2 linked regions of the Formosa sp. Hel1_33_131 genome follow. The protein of the gene in region 2 binds, or shares a complex with, the protein of the main gene of each other region. Links are inferred from orthologs where the notes say so. Each region holds a gene or a part of one and is shown on either strand. Other genes may lie near its edges.

The links.
Region 1: the proteins of FORMB_RS03900 (region 2) and trxA are in contact, whole or in part, in an NMR structure (PDB 2IPA), measured with the Bacillus subtilis proteins. The link is inferred for Formosa sp. Hel1_33_131 from one-to-one orthologs.

What each region holds. Positions count from the first base shown.
Region 1 is NZ_CP017260.1:2,044,015-2,056,679, reverse strand. What follows is about bases 4,752-7,655. They hold trxA (thioredoxin), read right to left. Parts: upstream 6,411-7,655; coding sequence 6,093-6,410; downstream 4,752-6,092. Other genes in these bases: dnaE (DNA polymerase III subunit alpha), read right to left, coding at 6,535-7,655; FORMB_RS09460 (DUF58 domain-containing protein), read right to left, coding at 5,097-6,026. In the rest of the region: FORMB_RS09480 (M1 family metallopeptidase), read left to right, coding at 1-1,424; FORMB_RS09475 (Fic family protein), read right to left, coding at 1,686-2,759; FORMB_RS09470 (Fic family protein), read right to left, coding at 3,003-4,547; more of dnaE, read right to left, coding at 7,656-10,920; FORMB_RS09445 (ATP-binding protein), read left to right, coding at 11,647-12,665. UniProt on the Bacillus subtilis protein: Participates in various redox reactions through the reversible oxidation of its active center dithiol to a disulfide and catalyzes dithiol-disulfide exchange reactions.
Region 2 is NZ_CP017260.1:876,648-889,185, forward strand. Bases 5,488-8,264 are described here. They hold FORMB_RS03900 (arsenate reductase ArsC), read right to left. Parts: upstream 7,196-8,264; coding sequence 6,779-7,195; downstream 5,488-6,778. Other genes in these bases: FORMB_RS03890 (peptidase domain-containing ABC transporter), read left to right, coding at 5,488-5,607; FORMB_RS03895 (Fic family protein), read left to right, coding at 5,703-6,782; FORMB_RS03905 (VOC family protein), read right to left, coding at 7,214-7,597; FORMB_RS03910 (DUF1801 domain-containing protein), read right to left, coding at 7,600-8,061; FORMB_RS03915 (2-hydroxyacid dehydrogenase), read right to left, coding at 8,088-8,264. Outside these bases: FORMB_RS03875 (hypothetical protein), read left to right, coding at 37-222; FORMB_RS12970 (hypothetical protein), read left to right, coding at 345-509; FORMB_RS03880 (hypothetical protein), read left to right, coding at 1,165-1,467; FORMB_RS03885 (ATP-binding protein), read right to left, coding at 1,870-3,189; more of FORMB_RS03890, read left to right, coding at 3,454-5,487; more of FORMB_RS03915, read right to left, coding at 8,265-9,023; mgtE (magnesium transporter), read right to left, coding at 9,025-10,395; 16S rRNA (adenine(1518)-N(6)/adenine(1519)-N(6))-dimethyltransferase RsmA, read right to left, coding at 10,398-11,180; FORMB_RS03930 (DUF4286 family protein), read right to left, coding at 11,181-11,504; FORMB_RS03935 (tetratricopeptide repeat protein), read right to left, coding at 11,522-12,538. UniProt on the Bacillus subtilis protein: Catalyzes the reduction of arsenate [As(V)] to arsenite [As(III)]. In vitro, can dephosphorylate para-nitrophenyl phosphate (pNPP).

The sequences.
Region 1 (12,665 bases), 1.2 Mb from region 2 along the record:
AACAGCAAAATAGATTAAAAACAGCAGAAGCAAGCGATGCGACTGTGATGATTCGATCGGAATCGGAAGTGACGCAACCAAGCTCACGACCATCCAATACAGCGACCCTCACATGGAAGTTTAGAATTGAAAATGCGAGAGATGTCGCTTGGGCGTCTTCTGCTTCTTTTATTTTAGATGCTGCACGTATCAACTTACCGAGCGGAAAGAAAACCATCGCCATGTCTGCATACCCTGTAGAAAGTGTAGGAGAAGATGCTTGGACACGTTCTACAGAATACACGAAAGCTTCTATTGAGCATTACTCTGAGAAATGGCTTGAATATCCTTACCCTGCAGCGATTAACGTTGCTGGAAACGAAGGCGGTATGGAATACCCAGGAATTGTATTTTGTAATTTTGAATCAAAAACAGAGCGTTTATGGGGTGTGACGGATCATGAATTTGGACACATTTGGTTTCCAATGATTGTCGGATCTAACGAACGTTTACACGCTTGGATGGATGAAGGGTTCAATACCTTTATTAATTCTCTAAGTACCGCAGCATTTAATAACGGAGAATATGAAGAGCCTAAATCAAATATGCACCGTATGTCTAGTGTGTTTGTGAATGACAGACTCGAACCGATTTACACATCTCCAGATAACTTAAAAGAACGAAACTTAGGTATTTTGGCCTACTACAAGCCAGGTACAGGACTGGTACTATTGCGTGAGCAAATCCTAGGCCCTGAACGTTTTGATGAAGCCTTTACGGCCTATATCGATCGTTGGGCTTACAAACACCCGACGCCAGATGATTTCTTTAGAACCATGGAAAATGTATCAGGAGAAGACTTAAGGTGGTTTTGGAGGTCTTGGTTCATTAACAGCTGGAAATTAGATCAAGCGGTGACTGAGGTTAAATATGTTAAAAATGACCCAACGCAAGGTGCGATCATTACGATTGAAAATTTAGAGAAAATGCCGATGCCGGTGGTTATTGAAATCAAAACTAAAAGCGGAACAGTGACCCGAAAAACACTGCCTGTTGAGATTTGGAAACGCAATGTGTCTTGGTCCTTTAAAGTAGATACAACAGAAGAGTTGTCAAGAGTGGTGATTGATCCCGACTTTGCATTGCCAGATTCAAATACAAAAAATAACAAATGGAAATCCACAGATGGCACTGCTAGTGTAGAGATTTTAACGGACTATTTAGGGGATTATACGGCTCCAGGTTTCCCGATGAAAGTAACTGCTGTTGAAGCAAATGGAATCCTTGAATTACACCTTGAAGGCGAAGAACCTTTACCTTTAGAAAGTGAAGGTAATGGTGAATTTTCTGTGGGTGAAGCTGGAATTAAAGTTCAATTTAATGCTGAGAAAACTGGGTTTAAATTGGATCTCGGTGGTCAAGTTTTTGAGTTTACAAAGAGCTAAGATTTATAAAACAATTTATTAAAAAAAAGACTGTCTGAAAAGGCAGTCTTTTTTTTGCGTTTATTTGGTAATGACGCTAATATTTTTAACTTTATATATCTACTTGTTTAACGGATTTGTGTATGATTGGTTGCGTATTTCAAGTACCTAATTTAGTAAACACAAACCGAACCTGCCTGCCGCAGGCAAGGTAGAAAATCCGGTAGGATTTTCGTAAGTAAGCTGGAACAAAAGCAATTAATTGTACACGGCTTGTTGTACTTAGTGCTTTTTCAATATTTCTATCAATTTTGTGTTTACGTAGACGTTTTCTCTTCCAATTTTTTGAGAAGCTAATATTCCAATTTCTTCCATTTTTTTTAAATATCTTGAAGCAGCTTTTCTCTCAACGTTTAATCTTTCTACTACAAACTCTATTTTAGAATACGGTTGTTCAAATAGTAATTCAATTAATTCTTTTCTATAAATTTTCGGTTCTTTTTCTTGTGCAAATAGTATAGTTTCATCTAATAGTATTTTTATAGAATTTATTTTCTCAATAGTTCTGTTTGATGTTACTTCAACAGCTTTCAGCATATAAATTATATATTCAGACCATTCGTTTGTGTTATTAACTGTATTTAGCAAACGGTAATAATCTGCTTTATTTTCGTTGATATATGAACTTAAATATACAATAGGAATGTCTAAAAGATCGTTTATAATTAAGTATAGAATGTTTAGAATTCTTCCTGTCCTTCCATTTCCATCATAAAAAGGGTGAATACTTTCAAACTGATAATGTAAAATTGCTAAATTAATTAATGGGTTTAAATCATTCTGTTTAACATTAAAATGTTCTAAGAAATTACCTAATAAATCTAAAATTTCGTCTTTTTCTTGTGGTGGAGTATAGACAATTTTTCCAGTTTTATCATTTTTTAATACAGTTCCAGCCATTGAGCGAATTCCTGCATTATTTTCGATAATGGTTTTTTGAATTGTTTCAATATCCTTTAACTTTAAAAACCCTTGTTTTTTCATTAACTCGAAACCTGAAAAAATGGCACTCCTATAATTTATAACCTCTTTAATTTGAGTTGGTTGTTTTGTGTTTGTTGCTAGAGCTTTGTATAGTTCATCTTGAGTTGTAATAATATTTTCTATTTCTGAACTATCTTTAGCTTCCTGTAAAACAACTGCATTAATTAACATTTCCTGATTAGGAATAGTTTTAGCAATTCCTTTTAATTCTCCTAATGAATTTGAAGATTTACTCAATTGACGAAGAATTTCAATTGTTTCTACTTTCTCTCTTTTTGGAGGAAGTTTTACAAGTTTCTTGTTATCGGACATTTTATCTCTAATGACTATTATGTGTACCAAAAATACAAAAAATAGTTCAAATAAAAGTAATATGTGACTTTTTGTCCCGCATTAAGTACAACTATAGAGTATGTAGACTTGGGAAAGGGCTGAACATAAAAAAAAGCTCCATTTTCAGGAAAGCTTCTCACCGGCTTGTCGCGAAATACATGTAATCGTTTTATTGTCAATACACTACTTCTTATTTACTATTTGTACTTTTTTAACTTAGACCTACTTAGCTATTGGCTCACCCTTTAATCCAGCACCCACCAAATAGGCCAAGTATTCAGCAAATGGTTTTATATCTTGACCAAAACTAGCATGCTCTAGAGCATTCATATATCTATCCCGTTCTTCAACTGGGATTACAGTCCAAGGGTAGCCTCCAGAAGCAAGCATAGTATTCATTAAAAACCTCCCCATACGTCCGTTACCATCCATATATGGATGTGTATATACAAAAATAAAATGCCCTAATACGGCTCTTACGCTCGCCTCTTTTTCATTTTCCAATAATTCAAAGAGCAACGGCATGACATCACGGACACCTTCTTTGTTTATGGGTGTGTGTTTGGATTGGCTTATATAAACCTGTCCATTTCTGTATCCAGCTAAATCTGAAACTTTCAGTAAACCAACTGCGACGCTAGGAGAAAACAATTCTCGATACCAATCTCCATGATCTCTATCAACTACTGTTCCTGAATTTTCAGCTGTTAAAATTTGAATTACACTTTCTTTTACAGCCTTAAATGCCTGCCAATAACCCCGTGCAGCCATGGCATCTTTTTGTTTACGATCTGCTTCATTCTCTTTTGCATCCCACGCACCGCTTCTCACGCGTTCAATTAATTCAATGCTTACGGTATATCGTTCTATAGATAAAGAATGGTAAGCATCTGTTGTGTAGATTTCCTCTATACCCTTCATATAGGCATTCGCATCTTTCGACATCCCCGTAGCTTTTGGAAATACGTCTATGACATCTTTTCTCATGGCTTCCCACATCAATTTAATGCGATTCACATAAGGTGAACGCTCCCTTAAATCAAGCTTAATTGGTGTAGATGTTCCAAATGGATCCGTTTCCCTAACATCATAGTCAGCCGATTTCATGGTTTTTAAAATAGTGTCCGCAATCTTTTCATGTCCTATATTTCTATAAGCACCAACCAATCTGCCTGCAATAGTAGAATGTCCCCCATCAAGTAGAATAGTTAATAGTTCAGAAGCATCTTTAATCATTAGTAATGCTGTTCGCACTTCTATCGCTTGTCTGGTAAATATTGAAGGTGTAGAATGTACTATAGATGATGGCAGGTTCACAATTCTAATACCGTGCTTTTCTTCTATTTCAGCAATATTTGGTAAAGGCGATTTCATGACAAATAAAGAGGTGCCAAATAATAAAGAAGTGGGTGAATTATTTCCTTTTGAGGAGCGTATGATTAGTTGTGTTGGGACAGCGTTATTTCCGGCATGAAGCAAAAGAGATTGTTCCGCTGACACACAGTAATCATCCCCATAACGATCTTCTAAATATCTTGAACAAAACCCCCAAAAAGAAGAGTACCAGAAAGTCGTATCTCCTTTTTGTGTATCATGAGGAGCTACAAGATACCACCCTTTAATGACCTCTCGAATAAATCCATTTTTAACCAACCGCTCTCTATGTCCTCTGGTTAAATCAGATGCTTTTATCGCAATCAAACCTCGATCTTGTATCGCCTTTAGTTTTTCTAATGATTTTGCTAATTTCTCTCCTGGAGTTGCCATTTTTTTTAAATTAAATTCGTGACAATATTATTAATTACTGTTGTGTGATTATTATTATTTGATGTTGTGTTATAGTTATTAATTAACGCTGTGTGATTATTATTAATTAGTGCAAATATATAATATATCGTTGTAAACCCAATATAAATAATGCTAAATTTCACGGAGAGGATCTCTCAATAGACTAAAATTCATCTATAATATAAGCATACTACTTCGAAGATTGTAAAATGGAAATAGACATTATTTCACTGTACAAAGACTGTACAAAATAAAAAAAGCCCTCCATTTTCAGGAAAGCTTCTCACTGGTTTGTCACAAACCACGGATAATCATTTGATTATCACAACACAACGTCTTATTTACTATATGCATCTTTTGAAAGATACTTAGCGGTCTGGACGGGACTCGAACCCGCGACCCCCTGCGTGACAGGCAGGTATTCTAACCAACTGAACTACCAAACCGTTGCGTTATTGCGGTTGCAAATATACACTGCATTTTTCATTACACAACTATTTTTGACTTTATTTTCAACTAAAATGAAAATTAAATAAATTTCTGTCGCTCCACCATATACGTGGTCAGGATTTTGTCGAATCCTTCTTGAATATCGACCCCTACATAATTGATTTTATACTGCCCACACTTCAAACGTAAGTCCTTGAAATAGGACGCTATAGCAGCCTCGTAATTGGCTTGAACTGATTCTGGATACAAATCCACAGACCCGCCAGTTTCCACATCCACAAAGCGCTTGGGTGCATTGTCAAATTTAAAATTATACTCCGTGGCTTTGTCATAAACATGAAATAACACCAATTCGTGCTTGTTATATTTTAAATGACGCAGCGCTTCAAACAGTTGTTCCTGCTCCTGATCAGACTGAAACATATCTGTAAACAAAAAAATCAAGGAACGGCGGTGAAGCTTTTCAGCAATTTCATGCAAGACCTCGTATGTTTTGGTGCCTACTTCCTTTTGAGGGCTACTCACCGTGGTGTTTAAACGGTCCATAAGCATTTGATGGTGGCGTTCACTCCCTTTTTCTGGGGCGTAGTAGTCAATGGCATCTGAATAGACGCTCAGACCCACCGCATCGCGTTGTTTTTTTAGAAGCTGCATCATCGCCGCAGCCGCCAAAGCTGAAAAACTAACTTTATTTAATTGGTTGATGGAGGGTTGATTGCATTTCGGATAATGCATAGAGCTGCTATTATCGACAATCAAATGACAACGCAAGTTGGTTTCTTCGTCATAGCGTTTGGTGTACAGTTTGTCGGTTTTGGCAAACAACTTCCAATCGATATGGCGCGTACTTTCGCCATTGTTGTAAATTTTATGCTCGGCAAATTCCGCCGAAAACCCATGAAAAGGACTTTTATGCATGCCAGAAATAAAGCCCTCTACAATGGATTTAGCTAATAAATCAAAGTTTAAAAACCCGGAGGCTTCTTGTAATTCCTTTTGAATATCCATAGGCTCTAAACTAAAAAAGGTTTGCCAATAAGACAAACCTTTTTAATATTCTTTTTAAAAGATGTTTTACAACAAGGCATCAATCGCTTCAGTATAAACGTTTTTTGGAGAAACCCCTACTTGACGCCCTACAACTTCACCGTTTTGAAATACCAACACCGTTGGAATATTTCGCACGCCATATTTAGCTGCAAATTCTTGGTTTGCATCGACATCTACTTTTCCTACAACAGCTTTGTCGCCATATTCTGTACTGATTTCTTCGATGATAGGCCCTACCATTCGACAAGGACCGCACCATGCTGCCCAAAAATCAACCAAGACAGGTTTTGTACTTTTTAAAACTGTTTCTTCAAAATTCGCGTCTGTGATTTCTAATGCCATAATATTATTATTTTAAATGATAGTTATTAATTACTGAGTCACAAAATTAATTAAAAATATAACTAAATCACAGCGGGGCACGATTTGTTTTACTTATGATTGGATTGTAGATTGCTATAAACCCTTAATTTAATTTATAAAACACCTCTTGCGCTTTCAATTCTTCCAACAATTCTTGCGATATTTTAATTTTTTGTAAGCGACTGCTCATTTCTAATTTCAACTCCTCCTCATCGTCATAAACTACAAATTTCAGGTTGTGATTTCCCGAGTGCATTTGTAGAAGTTCTTTAATGCTTTGAATTTTTTCTTCGGAGATTTCTTTTATATTTAATTGGATGGATAGTTTTTTAGCATAGGACTCCATGATGTCATGAAGCAGCTGAAAACTATTGAATTGCAAGCGCGGATCGCCCTTAGCCCCCGTATCCCGATTGGTCCAACCTTCTTTAATTAAGGCGCGCACAAACACAAAATTATTATGCATCAAAAAGTGTTTAAATTTCAAATACTCTTCCCCAAAGATTCGAAATTCGTGGGTGTTCATATAATCTTCTATGACAAACGTGCCCCAGCCTTTTCCTTGTTTGCTCACACGGTGCTGCACATCGGTCACCACACCTCCAAAAGAAATTTCTTTATTTATAAAAGTTGGCATGTCACGAAACACAGAAATATCGCCATTACAGAAATTTTGCATTTCGAGTTTAAAATCATCCAAAGGATGTCCAGAAATATAAATTCCTACGACTTCTTTTTCTCGGGCGAGTTTTTCCATCGTTCCCCATGTTTCACAAGGCGGAATTTCGGGTTCTTCTATCTGAACATCGCTCGATTCTCCAAACAAACTGACTTGCGCCGAGTTTTTATTTTCTTGATAGCGATTGGCATATTTAATGGTTTTTTCTAAGAAGGTCACTCCATCTCCTTCGTCCTGAAAATACTGTGCTCGATGGGTGTTTGGAAAACAATCAAATCCGCCAGCATTGGCTAAGTTTTCAAATGCTTTTTTATTGGCTGCTCTTAAATCGATGCGTTTTGCCAAATCAAAAATAGACTTGTACGGCCCTTCATTTTTACGTTCTTCCACAATGGTTTTTACTGCTCCATGACCCACGCCTTTTATGGCACCCATTCCAAAACGTACTGCATTGTCTTGATTTACTGAAAATTTATAATAACTCTCATTGACATCCGGCCCCAATACATTTAATTTCATACGTTTACATTCTTCCATAAAGAAGGTCACTTGCTTGATATCGTTCATATTATTGGACAAGACCGCTGCCATGTATTCCGCAGGGTAATGCGCTTTTAAGTACGCCGTTTGATAGGCAATCCACGCATAACAAGTGGAGTGAGATTTATTAAAGGCATAACTGGCAAATTTTTCCCAATCCGTCCAAATTTTCTCTAATTTATCGGCAGCCATCCCTTTGGCGGCAGCTTGGTTGATAAACTTCGGTTTCATTTTATCGAGTACCGAAATTTGCTTTTTACCCATGGCTTTACGCAAGACATCGGCTTCACCCTTTGTGAAGTCAGCTAGCTTTTGCGACAAAAGCATTACTTGCTCTTGGTACACCGTAATCCCATAAGTTTCTTTCAGGTATTCTTCCATTTCTGGAAGGTCATAGCTAATCTCTTCATCGCCTTGTTTCCGACGAATAAAACTAGGAATGTATTCAATTGGACCCGGTCGATACAAGGCATTCATTGCAATTAAATCTGCAAAAACAGTGGGTTTCAAGTCTCGCATGTGCTTTTGCATTCCCGGAGATTCATACTGAAATACACCGACAGTCTCCCCGCGTTGGAATAATTCATAAGTCAATTCGTCATCCAACGGAAAATGATCGGGATCCAGTGTGATGTCGTGTTTTGCTTTGACAATTTTAACAGTGTCTTTTATAAGTGTTAAGGTTTTTAAGCCTAAGAAATCCATTTTTAACAGTCCTGCATCTTCTACCACGGAGTTGTCAAACTGGGTCACGTAAAGATCGGAATCTTTGGCGGTGGCAATGGGTACGTAATTGGTAATATCTCCGGGCGTAATAATCACCCCACAAGCATGAATTCCTGTATTTCTAAGCGAACCTTCCAACACTTGCGCCTGATTGATCGTTTCAGCTTCCAAGTCGTCGCCATCGGACAAATTGAGCAACTGATTGATCAGCTCCATATCTTCGGATCTGAATTTCGCTTTCAACTCCTTTTCAGGGGTGTTAAAAATTTTGTGCAGCTTCGCCATATTGGGAATCAACTTCGCAATACGATCGGCATCTCCTAATGGTAAATCCAATACTCGAGCGGTATCTCTAATAGACGATTTGGCAGCCATCGTACCATACGTAATAATTTGAGCCACTTGACTCGATCCATATTTTTGGATGACATAATCCATGACGCGACCACGGCCTTCATCGTCAAAATCAATATCGATATCGGGCATGCTCACACGATCTGGATTTAAGAAACGCTCAAAAAGTAAATCGTATTTGATGGGGTCAATATTGGTGATCCAAAGGCAATAGGCAACCACAGAACCTGCTGCCGATCCACGGCCGGGTCCTACCGATACATCCATGGAACGTGCCACCCGAATAAAATCTTCTACAATTAGAAAATACCCTGGATAGCCGGTGTTTTCAATGGTTTTTAACTCAAAATCAAGACGTTCTTTTATGTCATCTGTGAGTTCTCCATAGCGTTTTTCGGCCCCTATATAAGTCAAATGTCTTAAATACGCATTTTCACCAAAGTTACTGCCATCCACAGCATCCGCTGGATTGACGAATTCTTGAGGAATGTCGAACTTCGGTAGTAAAACATCCCGTGCCAATTCATAAGGTTCAATTTTATCGACCACTTCTTGAATGTTCACAATCGCCTCGGGAACATCTTTAAAAAGTGACTTCATTTCCTCCGAAGATTTGAAATAATACTCTTGATTTGGCAATCCATAACGGTATCCACGACCACGACCTATGGGGGTGGCTTGCTTTTCGCCATCTTTTACACACAACAAAATATCATGCGCATTGGCATCTTCTTGATTGATGTAATAGGTGTTATTGGTTGCTACTAATTTGATGGCATGTTTTTGGGCGAGACTGATCAAAACAGGATTGACACGGTCTTCATCTTCTTGTTTGTGGCGCATGAGCTCCACATACAAATCCGCTCCAAATTTCTCTTTCCACCACAAGAGGGCTTCTTCGGCTTGACGCTCGCCAACATTTAATATTTTGGATGGCACTTCGCCGTATAAGTTTCCCGTCAGAACAATTAAATCTTCTTTGTAGGTTTCGACGATAGTTCGGTCAATTCTTGGTAAATAATAAAAACCATCGGTATAGGCCTTGGACGACATTTTTACTAAGTTGTGATAGCCTTTTTTGGTTTTTGCTAAAAAGACGACTTGGTAGCCATTGTCTTTTTGAGATTTGTTGGTATGGTCTTCACAGACGAAAAATTCACAGCCTACAATTCCTTTAATTTCTTGTGCATCCGCAGGTTCATTAGCTTCTAAGGCAAGTTTATTTTTTTCGCGAATGTCTCTGTTATAGTTGCCTATTTCTTTGACAAAATGAAAGGCTCCCATCATGTTTCCATGATCGGTAAGGGCGACGGCTGGCATCTCATTATCCGATGCTGCGGCAACTAAATTCTTGATACTGATGGTCGATTGTAAGACTGAAAACTGAGAATGGTTATGCAAATGTACCACTTCCGCATCGTTGAGGATTTCCGGAACTTCCGTCGTAATTTTTTGAGGAGTTACCGACTCTTTTTCTTGTTGGATTCGCGCCGCAATTTTAGCGGATTCTTGTTTGAGGTTGACATGTTTTAAACCAATCGGAGTGATCTCCTCTGGATTTTCTAACTGAAAGCGCTCGTAATAATCGTTGGTTGCTTGCAGCTTGTCAATCGTAAATTCTTTACGTCGAATCAATTCTAAAAAACAACGGGTAGTGGCTTCTACATCAGCGGTGGCATTGTGCGCCTCTCCAAAGGGTTTATGAAATAAAAACTGGTGCAATTCCGTCAGCGTTGGCAATTTGAACTTCCCTCCGCGTCCGCCAGGAATCTGACACATGGACGCGGTTTTTTCGGTACAAGTATCTAAAACGGGCAGCTCACTCAAAGGCGATGCAACTTGCAGTCGGTGAAACTCACAGCCCATAATGTTCAAATCAAAACCTAAATTTTGACCTACCACAAAGGTGGTTTTGGAGAGTGCGACATTGAATAATTCCAACACTTCGGAAAGTGCCAAACCTTGCTCGGTTGCTAATTCTGTGGAGATGCCGTGAATTTTTTCGGCATCGTAAGGGATATTGAAGCCGTCGGGGCGTATTAAATAATCTTGATGCTCGATACAGTTTCCGAGGTCGTCATGCAATTGCCATGCAATCTGGATGCAGCGAGGCCAATTATCAACGTCGTTAATGGGCGCATTCCAACGCTTTGGCAAGCCGGTAGTTTCGGTATCAAAAATTAAATACATAGGTGTGTTATAAGCTATAAACGGAATCCTAAATATAAAACTATTTAGGGGTTTGTGTGGCCCTACCAACTAATAATTATGAACAAATTCATACAGGCTTATTGTGAACATAAAGACGATAAAATATTGTAACATAATTCACTCTTGTTTCATGATTTAAAACATAAATTGAACACAATCAATTATTTATGTTAAAATTTGATGTTTTTTTGGGTGTTTGATATTTATTTTATAGGTTTAACTGATTTTAGTCCCCAAATCTGAATCTTCATAAAAGCCATTTGACCAAAAGTAAGATGAGGGGCCACTGACAATTGCACCTCTTTGTAGAGTCTCTTTATTTTTAAATGGGACTCTCACTAGCGAAGCTGTGGGCAGTTTGCAGGAAAGTACAGGTTTAAAATTAGTGAAAGTTGAATGAAAAATATACTAATAAGACCGCATAAATTCAAAATCCAGAACGTCACTGCGTATAGCGCGGGGATAAACTAAAAAAGGCTGAAAACATCACGGGGAAGTTCTAAAGAAAGTGGCTCATTTTTTTGGTGCTAAAAATAGTTCAAAAGGAAAATATACCACACTAATAAGTTTGACGTTTATTATTTTCTTGTCATTGACAATCCAAGTAAAAAAACAATTAATTGCACTTCTGTTTGAGCATTAATTAAAATAATTGTTGATTTCGATGTGCATTTTGTATCTTTGTGAACTATAACTTGCGAAGCCATGAGAATACTTTATCAGAAATTTGAAACACTTTTACAAAATACAACCACAGATTTTAAACGTTATCTGTACGAGAAAATTTCTTGGGATAGTCGTATGGTCGGAATTATTGGTCCTCGTGGAGTTGGTAAAACGACCATGATTCTTCAATATATCAAAGAAAATTTAGACAATAAAAAAGCATTGTATGTATCTGCAGATGACATGTATTTCAGTGAAAATAAACTTACTGAATTGGCTGATGACTTCTATAAAAATGCAGGTGAGTATTTATTCATCGATGAAATACACAAATACAATGATTGGTCGCGTGAATTAAAAAATATTTATGATTCATATCCTACTTTAAAGGTTGTATTTACAGGCTCGTCGGTTCTTGATATACTAAAAGGTTCAGCAGACTTAAGTCGCCGTGCTTTAATTTACAAATTACAAGGTCTCTCATTTCGGGAATATTTAAACTATTTTCATAATTACGAAATAGGAGTTTATTCGTTAGAACAAATAATCAATAACGAAGTGAAACTTGAAAACATTAAACACCCGCTACCATTATTTAATGACTATCTACTAAATGGATACTATCCTTTTGGAAATGAAAGTGAGATGAATTTACGTTTAGGACAAATCATTGTACAAACCTTAGAAACAGATATTCCACAATATGCAAACCTTAATGTTGGAACAAGTCGTAAGCTAAAACAATTGCTTTCTATTATTGCTGAAAGTGTACCATTTAAACCTAATTTTTCCAAGATTTCAAAAATCATTAATGTAAGTAGAAATTCTTTAGACGATTATTTCTCTTATATGGAAAAGGCGGGACTTATAGGGCAGTTGAGAAATGACACAAGTGGTATTCGTGGATTGGGAAAAGTTGATAAAGTTTATTTAGATAATACTAATATCATTTTTAATTTGGCTGGAGAAAAATCAAATGCAGGAAATTTACGAGAAACCTTTTTCTTTAATCAAATGCGACTTAAAAATGATGTGATTTCTTCAAAAAAAGCTGATTT
Region 2 (12,538 bases):
CCAAAAAAATTAATATAAACTCAAATTTTAAAAATTATGAAACAATTAGAAAATTATGGTGTTCAAGCGTTGAACACTGAAGAACTCAAATCTACTGAGGGTGGGTTTTGGCAGTATGTAGTCGCAGGGGCTTTGTATGTCATGTCAGAATGGGATGACATTTCTGCTGGATTTAATGATGGAATTAATGGTAACGACTACGATTATAATCCCTGTCCTTAAAACTTTATGAAAGTTAGAAGAAAAAATATATTATATATTTTAATTTTAATTTTTCTTTTTGGTTTTTTATCCAATTATGACAAATTAAAAGAGTCATTTATTAAAATTTTAAATTATTTATCATGGAACTAATAGAATTAAATAAGAATGAATTACTAAACATTAACGGAGGTGATGAACCAGCATATGGGATAGGATATTATATTGGAGCTGGTCTAAATGCAATTGACGAGGCTTTAGGAGAGTTTTTCTTTGGAGATCATCCTTGGTGGACTACACATCCCTAATTAAAAAAACATAAAGCGATGGCTAGAATTATCTTGTTGTCGCTTTATATTAAAAAATTAATTAAATTGAGATTACTAATTAACTTCATTTCAGTAATTGTTCTTTTACTAATATTTGAATTTGGCTTTAATCCCCTTTGGGATTACTTATATGAAATATTTGATATAAAAAAAACTTCGTTTTATGGAAACGAAAAAACTGCTTTTTTTTATTTTCTATAATAATTATAGCTCCTATCGTTGAAACACTTGTCTTTCAAGTTTTAATTAAATATTTACTAGACTTCACATCTTTACGAAGCATCCAAAATAAAATTATTTATTACTCTATTATTTCTGGAGTGTTATTTGGCTTAACTCATAACTATTCGATTGTTCACATTATAAAAGCAACAATAATGGGGGTGATTTTCATGCTTTTTTATCTTAAAACATTGAACAAAAAAAAACTTATGATAACCATTATTTATATTTCAACAACACATGCTTTTTGGAATTTGTTTGTTTGGTTTTGCAGAAATATTTAAAACATGAAAAATAAAAAAACTCTTATCATTCTAGCTGGTATTGTACTTTTAGTCATTGGATTTACTTTAGGACGGGCATTCGTTTCCTATATGTTGGATGCATTAGGGTAAACACGAAACAACAAATCATGAAGAAAAAAATATTCTCAAGTTTTTTTATTGCTTTAGGTCTAATTTACATAAAAAGTGCCTTAACACCCTTGATTTGTATTGATGAACCCAAAGACTATGAACTTTTTTTTGGTTGGAAAACCACAAAAAATATATTTATTCTTGTAAAATTAGTCATAGGAGTACCGCTCGTCATCTTCAATGTAAAAGAATTATTGAAACATAAAAACACCAAAAAAAACATCATTTATCTAGTTCTATCCCTATTCCTTTTTGGATTACTCGGGTACTATGACCGCATAAAAGAATTATTATTTTAAAAAAATATTATGAAAAAACCATACAAAAAAAACATCTTCATTATTGCATTAACGTTTCTGTTCTTTAGCTATTTATTTTCTCATTGGGACTGTTTCAAAGAAGGATTAGGAATTTAGAAATTACGCATTCTCTAGCACTGTCTTTATTTACACATTAATTACATAAACTCGTTGTGCATTTTAATGAAATTCGTCAGTTCGAGTGGATTTTACGATTGAAAATACAAGGGATAGTAGTCCCCCGTCTTTTTTAGGGGCTTTATCTATTTTTTTGAGTATGCCAACCTTAAATTTTGTACAGTTTCAATATGTAGTTTTAGACAACCCAATTATTATTGGTTTCTCTTTTTATCGGATATTATATCCGACATTTATCCGACATTTAGTATCGATATCCGACATTTAAATCAATAAATACTTTGTTCCTTTTTTCTCGCCAACCTTCTTTATAACTCTATATTCAATCAATTCATTTAAATCTCTCAAAGCGGTTCTATCTGTTATTTCAAATAGGTTTTGATATACTCCAGTTGTAATTTGGTTATTCTCTTTTAAATATTCAATTGCTTTTAATTGTCTTTCATTCAAAAATAAAGATGATAAGAACTCTGGACTGGTTCTGTTTTTATATAAAGTAATAGCAACACCACCTGTCAACTCTTCAATTTTAGGTTCAAGTAATCCTGCTTTTTCACATTCTTCAATAATTTTAATTGTTCCACGCCCCCAAGATTCTACAAAGCCTGCTCTAAAAAATGTTCTTGCAATAATTGGGTTTCTAGTCATAGATTTATGGTCTACTTTTAATTTTTCAGGAGTTAATGGATTTAATAGCTCTCCCTGATTCCAAAACATAATTCGGTCAGGATAAACACTAATTTGTATTGGAGAATTTTCATAAGTTCTATGGGTAAACGCATTTAGTAATATTTCTCGAACTGCTTCGTATGGATATTCATAGGTTTCAATTCTTTGAATTCCCTTGTAACTAATAGAGCTGTCTATAAATCTTGTAAATAGAATTTTAAGTGTTTCATCAAGTTGTTCAAAGAGATTTCCTTCTTCCACAACTTCTTGAGAAAGTAATTCTGAACTTGATTTTCCAAATTTTCCAATCTTAAGAAAGGAACTCACATAAAACCTCAAAGGTTGTATCCCAAATAGCAAGATTGCTGACCTAGTTAATTTCCCTTCATTCATTATCAATAAATTCTGAAAAATAGTTTTTGAATCAAGGTTCACTGTTTCAAGCGGTAGCCTTTTGGAAGCAATACCAGACTTAACAAATCGTTTTACCGTAGCTTCATTAATATCGTCAAAAGATGCATTTTCTTCTTCAATACTATCCCAAGTCCTCCCCGTTTTTCTTAACAAAAATTCAGTCAGTTCATTTCCTCGAAGTTCTTGATTGGTACTGCCAGAACGGTAATAATATTTTCCGTTATATGAAATACCATTATTATAGGGTTTGGTAATAATCTCTATATAGTATAAGTCGTTTTCCTCATGTAAATTAACATCACAAAGCACGCCAAGTTTACTAGAAATTTTATTCGGCAACTCGTCCATGAGTTTTGTATACTTATCGACCCCCACTACATTTCCAATATCATCTTTTCCAATATACAAGACACCTCCGTTGGAATTGGCAAATCCACTAATCCATTGCAGATATTCATCTCGCCAAGATTGTTTCCATTCTATGTTTTGTTGTTCGGGCATATTATTATATAACAAATATCTTAAAATTAAAGGTATGGTAATTAAATAAATGTAGGTTTATTTAGTTCAATAATTATTTTAATCTTGAGTGTCTTTATTTATTACCAGAGAAAACGTAAATATCATGAAAACTAAAATCTAAAATATATTATCATTCTAGTGGGACTGTTTCAAAGAAGGATTAGGAATTTAATCTCTAAAAAAACCTACAGTGCACTTTTTTTGCAGTGAAGTCGATTACTATTGCTTGTAAACGCATTTATCATGGCTTCCATAAAAATAAAACAACACGACATTACCGATTGTGGTGCCGCCTGCCTTGCCTCTATTGCTGCGCACTACCATCTAGAGCTGCCCATTGCGCGTATTCGTCAATATGCAGGCACTGACAAAAAAGGGACTAACGTTCTTGGACTCATAGAAGCCGCAGAAAAACTAGGGTTTGAGGCCAAAGGGGTCAAAGGTGTTTTAGACAGTCTTTTTAAAATTCCCAAACCAGCCATCGCTCATATTATTGTAAAAAAGAAACTGCACCATTATGTAGTCATTTATGGTGTTTCCAAAAGCCACATCACGGTTATGGATCCTGGTACTGGAAAGATAGACAAAAAAACACATGAGGCATTTCTTGAAGAATGGACAGGGGTACTCGTCATTTTACAACCTAATGAAACCTTTAAGAAAGGAAATGACAAAATCTCTGTTTACAAGCGATTTTGGTTTTTACTCAAACCTCATAAATTTGTGTTGGCACAAGCCTTTTTTGGCGCCATCGTATATACCTTATTGGGGTTTTCTACTTCTATATACATTCAAAAAATAACGGATTTTGTGCTCGTCAGTGGAAACACAAAATTACTGAATTTATTGGGTGTTATCATGTTAGGGTTACTGCTGCTCCAATTTGTTATTGGCATCTACAAAGATGTTTTTCTCATCAAAACAGGACAACAAATTGACGCCCGACTCATATTAGGTTACTACAAACACCTTCTCAAATTGCCACAGTCCTTTTTTGATACCATGCGTGTTGGAGAAATCATTTCACGGATCAATGATGCAGTGAAAATTAGAACTTTTATCAATGGCGTTTCCTTATCCCTGACCGTGAATGTTCTCATTCTCTTATTTTCATTTGGGCTGATGTTTTTCTATTATTGGAAACTAGCGCTTATCATGTTGCTCGTCATTCCTGTATATGCAATGATCTATTTTATCATCAACCGCTTAAACAAAAAAGTAGAACGGAAACTAATGGAACAGGGCGCAGAGTTAGAAAGTCAACTCGTGGAATCGCTTAATGCCGTAAGTACTATCAAGCGTTTTGGATTGGAAGACTTTGCTAATATAAAAACGGAAACCAAGTTTATCAATTTACTTAAAATTGGGTATAAATCTGCTTTGAACTCTGTGTTTTCAGGCACAAGTTCATCATTTGTAGCGCAACTATTCACTATCATTTTGTTATGGACAGGATCCTATTTTGTAATAGACAGAGAAATTACAGCTGGAGAGTTATTGTCTTTTTATGCGATAATCGGTTACTTCACAGGGCCCGCAGCAAGCCTTATTGGAGCCAATAAACAAATTCAAAACGCTCTTATTGCTGCAGATCGACTGTTTGAAATTATGGATTTGGAACGGGAAAGCTCAGAAAACAAAATTTCGCTAACGCATGAAAAAATTGGGGATATAAACTTCAACAATGTCAGTTTCAGGTATGGAACGAGAGTACAAGTTTTTGAAAATTTTAATCTCAAAATTTCAAAGGGTGAAATAACCGCGATTATAGGAGAAAGTGGTTCTGGAAAATCAACTCTTATGGCGTTACTGCAAAACGTTTATAAAATTCAAAAAGGACAAATTAGCATCGGAGGTTTAGATATCAATTATATAGACACAAACAGTTTAAGAAACATCATAAGCGTAGTACCTCAAAAAATTGATTTGTTTGCCGGAAATGTCATTGAGAATATTGCCGTTGGTGACTTTAACCCAAATATGGAACACATCTTAGGAATTTGTAAGTCAATAGGGATTTTAGATTTTGTTGAAAATCTTCCAAATGGATTTGAAACATATCTAGGCGAGAATGGGGCCTCACTTTCTGGCGGTCAAAAACAACGTATCGCTATCGCAAGAGCATTATATAAAAATCCCGAGATTTTAATCTTGGACGAAGCAACATCTTCACTAGATAGCAAATCAGAAAATTATATTCAAAAGACAATTCTATCTATGCGAGAGAAACACAAGACAGTGGTCATTATTGCGCACCGATTAAGTACAATTGTGAATGCTGACAAAATTATTGTTTTAGATAAAGGAACCGTAGTTGAAAGTGGCACACACACAGACCTGTACAAACAAAAAGGGCGGTATTATGAATTGTGGCAGGCGCAAAGCCCATTGCTTTAATACCTAATTTTTGATCAGGCTTTTATTCACACTTTAATTACAATTTATTTACATTTTAATTACATTTTATCGTACTTTCGTAAAAACACATACGGATGCCTTTTTCACCCAATTACACGATTACAGTTGCTATTGCACAAAATTTAGTGGCCATTGAAACTGGTAAAAAACAATTTGAATCGATTCCTATGAACGCGATGCTCTTAAGCTCGCTACGTAAATCCGCACGATTGGCCTCGACGCACTACTCCACTCAAATAGAAGGAAACCGTTTAACGATGGAGCAAGTTACAGATGTTGTTTCAAAAAAAGCAGAGGGATTTCCTGGACGGGAACGCGATGAAAAAGAGGTGGTCAATTATTACAAAGCGTTAGAATATCTTGAAACAAAAAATAACAAGCCATTAACCGAAACAACCATTCAAACTATACATGGATGGGTTTTAAGTGGTAGAAAGAGCGCAAGCGCGTATAGAGAAGGTCAAAACGTAATTAAAGATGGATTGTCGGGCGCTATTGTTTATATGCCCCCCGAAGCTTCAGAAGTGAGTGGTTTGATGAAAGCACTTGTTTCTTGGATTGACATCTCTTTAAAAAAGGGAAAAATTCCGGTCCCTATTATAGCTGCATTGGCACATTATCAATTTGCGAGCATACATCCCTACTATGATGGAAACGGAAGAACAGCTCGCTTGATTACCAACTATATTTTACATTATGGGGGCTATGGACTGAAGGGCATCTATTCTTTGGAAGCTTATTATGCAAAAAACTTACAGGGCTATTACGATGCTTTGGCTGTTGACGATATTCCCAATTATTATATGGGAAGAGCGGAAGCGGATCTTACAAATTTTCTGGAATATTTTATGAAAGGAATGGCGATTTCTTTTACGAACATTGTGGCATCATCAAAAGAAAATAGCAGCCCATCACTACAAGACAACAGCAAAACATTAAGAGAGTTATCTGCCAAGCAACGCATGGCTTTGGATCTATTTGTAAACCAAAAAGAAATTACGAATACTGATTTAGCACAGCACCTAGGTATTTCTAAAAGGAGTGCTGCCACTCTGCTAAAAAAATGGTTGGAAAACGAATTCCTTATAATTGGAAATCCTTCCAATAGAGCACGATCGTATCGACTCAACCACAAATGGGAACAATTATTTTAAAACCGCTCCGCTACAAATGCTTTCATATAATCCTTAATTTCGGTACGTGCTTTTAAGAATGCAGCGTGCTTTTCTTGGTCGGCACCAATCAATTTAGAAGGATCATAAAAATTATGATGCAAACGCAGAGCATTGGTGCTTGGAATGAATGGACAGTTTTCATTGGCATGGTCACAAACGGTGATGATGTAATCAAAATCAACGTCTGCATATTCATCCACATGGTTGGAGGTATGTTGCGAGATGTCTATCCCATCTTCTTTCATAATCGCCGCAGCACCCGGATTGATACCGTGTGTTTCAATGCCCGCACTGTAAATGGTGGCGCGATTGGCTGCAAATTGATTTAAGTAGCCGTGAGCCATCTGACTGCGACACGAATTTCCTGTACAAAGGACTAATATATTCTTCATTTCTTAATTTTATAAGTGTTATAGCGCACTGTCAATGGGTTCCCAGAGCTCAATTTTATTCCCCTCAGGGTCTAAGATCCAAGCAAATTTCCCATAGTCAAACGTTTGTATATCGCCTACAATAGTAACACCTTCTGATCTAAGAACCGTTATCAAATTGTTAAGATTTTCAACTCGAAAATTCACCATAAAGGGTTGTTTACTGGGCTCAAAATAGGTCGTGTCCTCCTTAAATGGGGACCACTGTGTAGATGCTTTTTTTCCTTCTTCATCCTTCCACCAAAAGGTACATCCATAATCGTCAACGGGCAATCCGAGGTGCTTGCCATACCATGCTTTTGTAGCTTTTGAATCCTTGGTTTTAAAAAATATTCCACCGAGACCTGTGACACGTTTTTTCATATCTATTTTTCTTTTTTTATTTGAGATTCATAAATAGCAATCCATTCATCAACGGATAGTTTAGTGGCGAGCTGTCCAATAAGTTCATAAGGGATGTCCTCCATTTTTTTAAAGCGAATACAGCTTTTTCCCATGTCTAGTTTTGTCTTGCAATGCTTCGGATATTCCGCTACAAACCAATCTAAAATCTCTTTTTTAGCGTACATTCCTAAGTGATACACGGCTATAAAATTTTTCTGAGAGGCGAGGTTCATAAAGGGCAACGGCAACTTGGGATTGCAATGGTAACCATCTGGATATATCGTAAATGGCACCACATATCCTAACATCCCATAGTTGATACATTCCTGAAATTTTGGGTCTAAGCGCTCCAAAATGGTTTGTCTTAATTTTTGAATCGGTGCTTTCCGATCTTCGGGCAATTGAGCGATGTATTCGGAAGGAATTAATGCTGTAGATTTCATAATTTAGAACGTTTAAAGGTCTAAATTTAATGAAAATAGTTGACAATTTTATCAACGATGGTTTGGGCTAATTTTTGGTGACTCTCTACCGTCCATCCAGCCACATGTGGCGACAACAGTACATTGTCAGCTTTTAGTAGATAATCCAACGCAGGAGGTGGGGTGTTTGAAAACAGATTTTCAAATGATGATTTCTCATATTCCAAAACATCCAATCCTGCACCTAATATGGTTTTAGACTCCAACGCAGCTACCAAGTCTTCAGTGACCACACAACTGCCGCGAGCGGAATTGAGGAGCCAAAACGGTTGCTTAAATTTGCGGATGAAATTTGCGTCGATCATTTGATATGTCAACTCGGTATGAGGAACATGAAGGCTAATGATTTGGGATTTTTCTTGAAGCGTTTCCAATGAAACTTGTTGTGCATTTTCATCACCAACAGTGGGTTTGAGATCGTAACAAAGAACCTCAACCTCAAAACCGCGCAGTTTTTTAGCAAATGCTTTGCCCATATGTCCATACCCAATAATCCCAACGGTTTTCCCATCGAGTTCAAGACCTCGATTGGCTTCGCGTTGCCATTTGCCATCTCGTACATCGCGATCTGCTGTGTGTAGTTTATTAAACAACGCCAACAACATCCCAAGCGCATGCTCTCCAACAGCATTTTGATTGCCTTCAGGGGCGGCTATTAAATGAATGCCTTTGGTTTCTGCGTAGTCTGTGTCAATATTTTCCAATCCGGCGCCTAACCGACCTATAAATTTAAGGTTGGTGGCTTTGTCTAAAAAAGGCGCATCAATTCGAAACCGGCTTCTTATAATGAGACCGTCATAGGTGTGTATTTTAGCTTCAATGGCTTCTTTTGAGCTGGAGTAATCTTCGTGATTGGTATGTCCTAAAGCGGTTAACTGTTCTATTAATAAGGGATGATTGGAGTCAAGATGTAAGATGTTCATCTTAAATATTTAGGATGAGTTTAGCGATCGAAAAGTAAATCAGTATTCCAAAAATATCATTGCTCGTTGTGATAAACGGGCCTGTTGCAATCGCAGGGTCAATTCCTTTTTTGTGAAGAAATAACGGAATAAAGGTTCCTATAATTCCAGCGACAATAATGACAACCACTAGGGATGAGGAGATTGCTAAAGCGGTGCGCACATCTTGTTTCCAAACCCATACAAAGAAAAATAAAAACAGGGCTAAAATGACCCCATTTAGGGCGGCTAAAAACATTTCTTTTATAAGACGGTGATTGACACTTCCTCTCACCTCATCATTCGCCAAACCTTGCACAATAATCGCAGACGATTGAACACCTACATTCCCTGCCATGGCGGCAATGAGGGGCGTAAATAATAAAATCAAGGGGAAATCATCAATGATGGTTTCAAATCCACCCATGATGATGGCGGCTCCAACGCCTCCCAAAAGACCTAAAAACAACCATGGCAAGCGCGCACGGGTGAGATCGAGAATACTATCTTCCGCATCCACATCTTGTATAATACCTGCAGCAAGCTGGTAATCTTTCTCCGCTTCTTCAATAATAACATCGACAATATCATCAATGGTAATACGCCCTAAAAGGACATTTTCATCGTTGATGACGGGGACGGCTTCTAAATCGTATTTGGCCATTAATTTGGCAACTTCTTCGGCATCTTCATCCAGGTGAACTGAATCTACCTTTGGAATATAAATATCTTTTATTTTGGTTTCGTTATCGGCAATCAAAAGGTCTTTGAGCGATAAGCGCCCCATCAGTTTTTCTTCTTTTGAAACCACATAAATAGAATGCACCCGCTTGACTTCTTTGGCTTGAGCTCTGATTTTACGTAAACAGCCTGCGACCGTCCAAGTTTCATAAACCTTCACCAGTTCTTTTGCCATCAGTCCACCCGCAGTATCCTCATCATAAGTCAATAATTCTTGAAGATTCGCAACCAGCTCCTTGTCGTCCATTTGGGCGATTACTTTTCGCTTACGTTCAGGAGATAAATCGGCCAATAAATCGGCGGCATCATCAGAATCTAGCTCTTGAATTTCTTCAACAATTTCTTTAATCGAAAGATTTTGAAGTACTTTTTCACGAACATCATCTTCCAATTCTGCTAAAACATCTGCAGTTGTTTCGCTGTCTAAAAGTTTAATGATATAGGTGGCTTGATCTAAATTTAGATCGTCTAGAATTTCAGCAATATCCGCATAATGTACATCTTGTAATTGCTCCAAAATGGCTTTATCATCCTTCGAATCAATGAGTCCATTAAGGACATCGATTAAGGCCTCGGTGATCTCAAAAGGGATATGTTCCTTGTTTTCTTCCAAAATTAAATGGGTTGTTGATCGGTTTCTATTGCTAATGTCAATTCTATAAACGCCTGTACACTCAGTTGTTCAGGACGCTTGTCAAAGATAGTATTTGCTTTTAAATTATCCGATAAATTATAGGTTTTTAAACTATTTCTCAAGGTTTTACGACGTTGTTGAAACGCAGATTTGACCACTCTAAAAAATAATTTCTCGTCACAAGGCAAAGAATAGTCTGCTTTTCTTGTCAATCTTAAAACTCCAGACTCCACTTTTGGTGGGGGAACAAACACCGATGGCGGCACCGTAAATAAATATTCTGCTTCGTAAAATGCCTGTACCAATACGGATAAGATGCCATATACTTTACTGCCTTCTTTTTCGCAAATGCGCTGTGCCACTTCTTTTTGAAACATCCCTGCAAATTCAGGAACTTGATCTCTATTCTCTAAAGTTTTGAACACAATTTGTGTCGAAATATTATAGGGGAAATTTCCAATAATCGCAAAAGGACGCGTTCCAAAAACACTGCTAAAATCGTACTTCAAAACATTTTCTTGAATGATTCGAGGGGCTAAATTCAAGAAATTTGCTTGTAGGTATTCTACCGATTCTGGATCAATTTCAATCGCATAGGTGGTGATTGGTTTCTTTAAAATATACTTGGTCAAGACGCCCATTCCAGGCCCTATTTCCAAAACATCTTTATACCCCTCCAACGTTAAAGCATCGGCAATTTGCTGCGCGATCATTTCATCGTTAAGAAAGTGTTGTCCTAAGTGTTTTTTTGGTTTTACGATCATTTAGTGCGTGCTTACAGTATATTCATCAATCCATTCTAATTCCGTTCTAAAGGCTAACATTTTATCTCCAAACTTCTGCAATCCTTCCGCTTGAAAATCAGCTGCATACTGTTCGTGATACGATTCCAAAGCTTCTTTTGAGTGGGCTAAATACTGAATTGAATAGGTCAATCCCCCCATAGATTCTTCGACCAAAACTTTTGTAAACGTTGCTTTTAAAAAGAATCCAGTCGCCAGTACTTTTGGAATGTGTTCCTTGATCCACAACAACCATTCTTCATGAATGCTGTCCTCAATATTGGCGGTTACGTTGTAAATTATCATTGGTTAATTTGTTGTCATTAATTGAGTGTATCCCCTCTTAGGATGCGGTACTGCTTTCGAGCTTCTACAAAATGAATACTATCTTCGTGGTTAAAGATAATGGTTTCATAATTAAGCTTTGCTTTCTCTGTTTGCAGGAGCTTCGTTCTGTATAATTCCGCAAGGAAAAAATAAGCGTCGTCCACCAGAATATCGTCTTTGTAATCTGTTATAATTCTCAAGTAATTTACCTCTGCTTTGGCAAACTCTTTTTGCGCCTCGTATAATTGCGCTTGTACTAATAAAGTTTGATCGATAATAGGATCTGTTTTATGATTCTCAAGAATGGACTCTAAAACCTCAAGGGCTTCAGTTGGTTTCTTTTGAATCCTTAACAATTCTGCTTTGGCATAGAGCTTTAAGGCGGTATGAAGCGAGTCGCTCCCTTTGTGGTCAGAAATCAAAAGTTGCAGATCCAAAGCATCGTTTGCCGTCAGTTGAGAGGTAGACGATTTTAGTACTTTTAGTTGTGTTTCTGCCCAGTCAAAATCGCCTTTATAATAACTTGTTTTAGCGGCTTTAAAACGGGCTTCCTGAGACAATATGCTGTTTTTAACCCGCATCTGAATTTGGGTATAATAAATCAGTGCTTGGTTGAATTTGTTTTGCGTCACTAAAATATCTGCGAGTTTCATTTTTAATTCTGAAGACGCCAGGTCTGTTAAATTTGCTTTTAAAGCTGTTTTTAAAAATGCGATTGCAGCCTCCGAATTTTGATCGTAAAAGGCTAAAAACTCTGCGTAAGACAATTGCAATTGGACTGTTTCAACGCCTAATTTATAGGTTTCTAACAAGGCTTCATACCCCTCTTTGATCGCCTTATAATCACTGGGTTGAGACAATTGCAATTGAAGCTCCAAACGGCTGCAATTGGCTTGAATACGCAAGCGTGTGTCTTTCGCATTTTGAATGATAAACTCAAAAATACCCAGTGCGACTTCATTTGACTGTGCTTCTTGTGCTGCAAGTGCCAAATTGATCAATCCTTGTAAAGA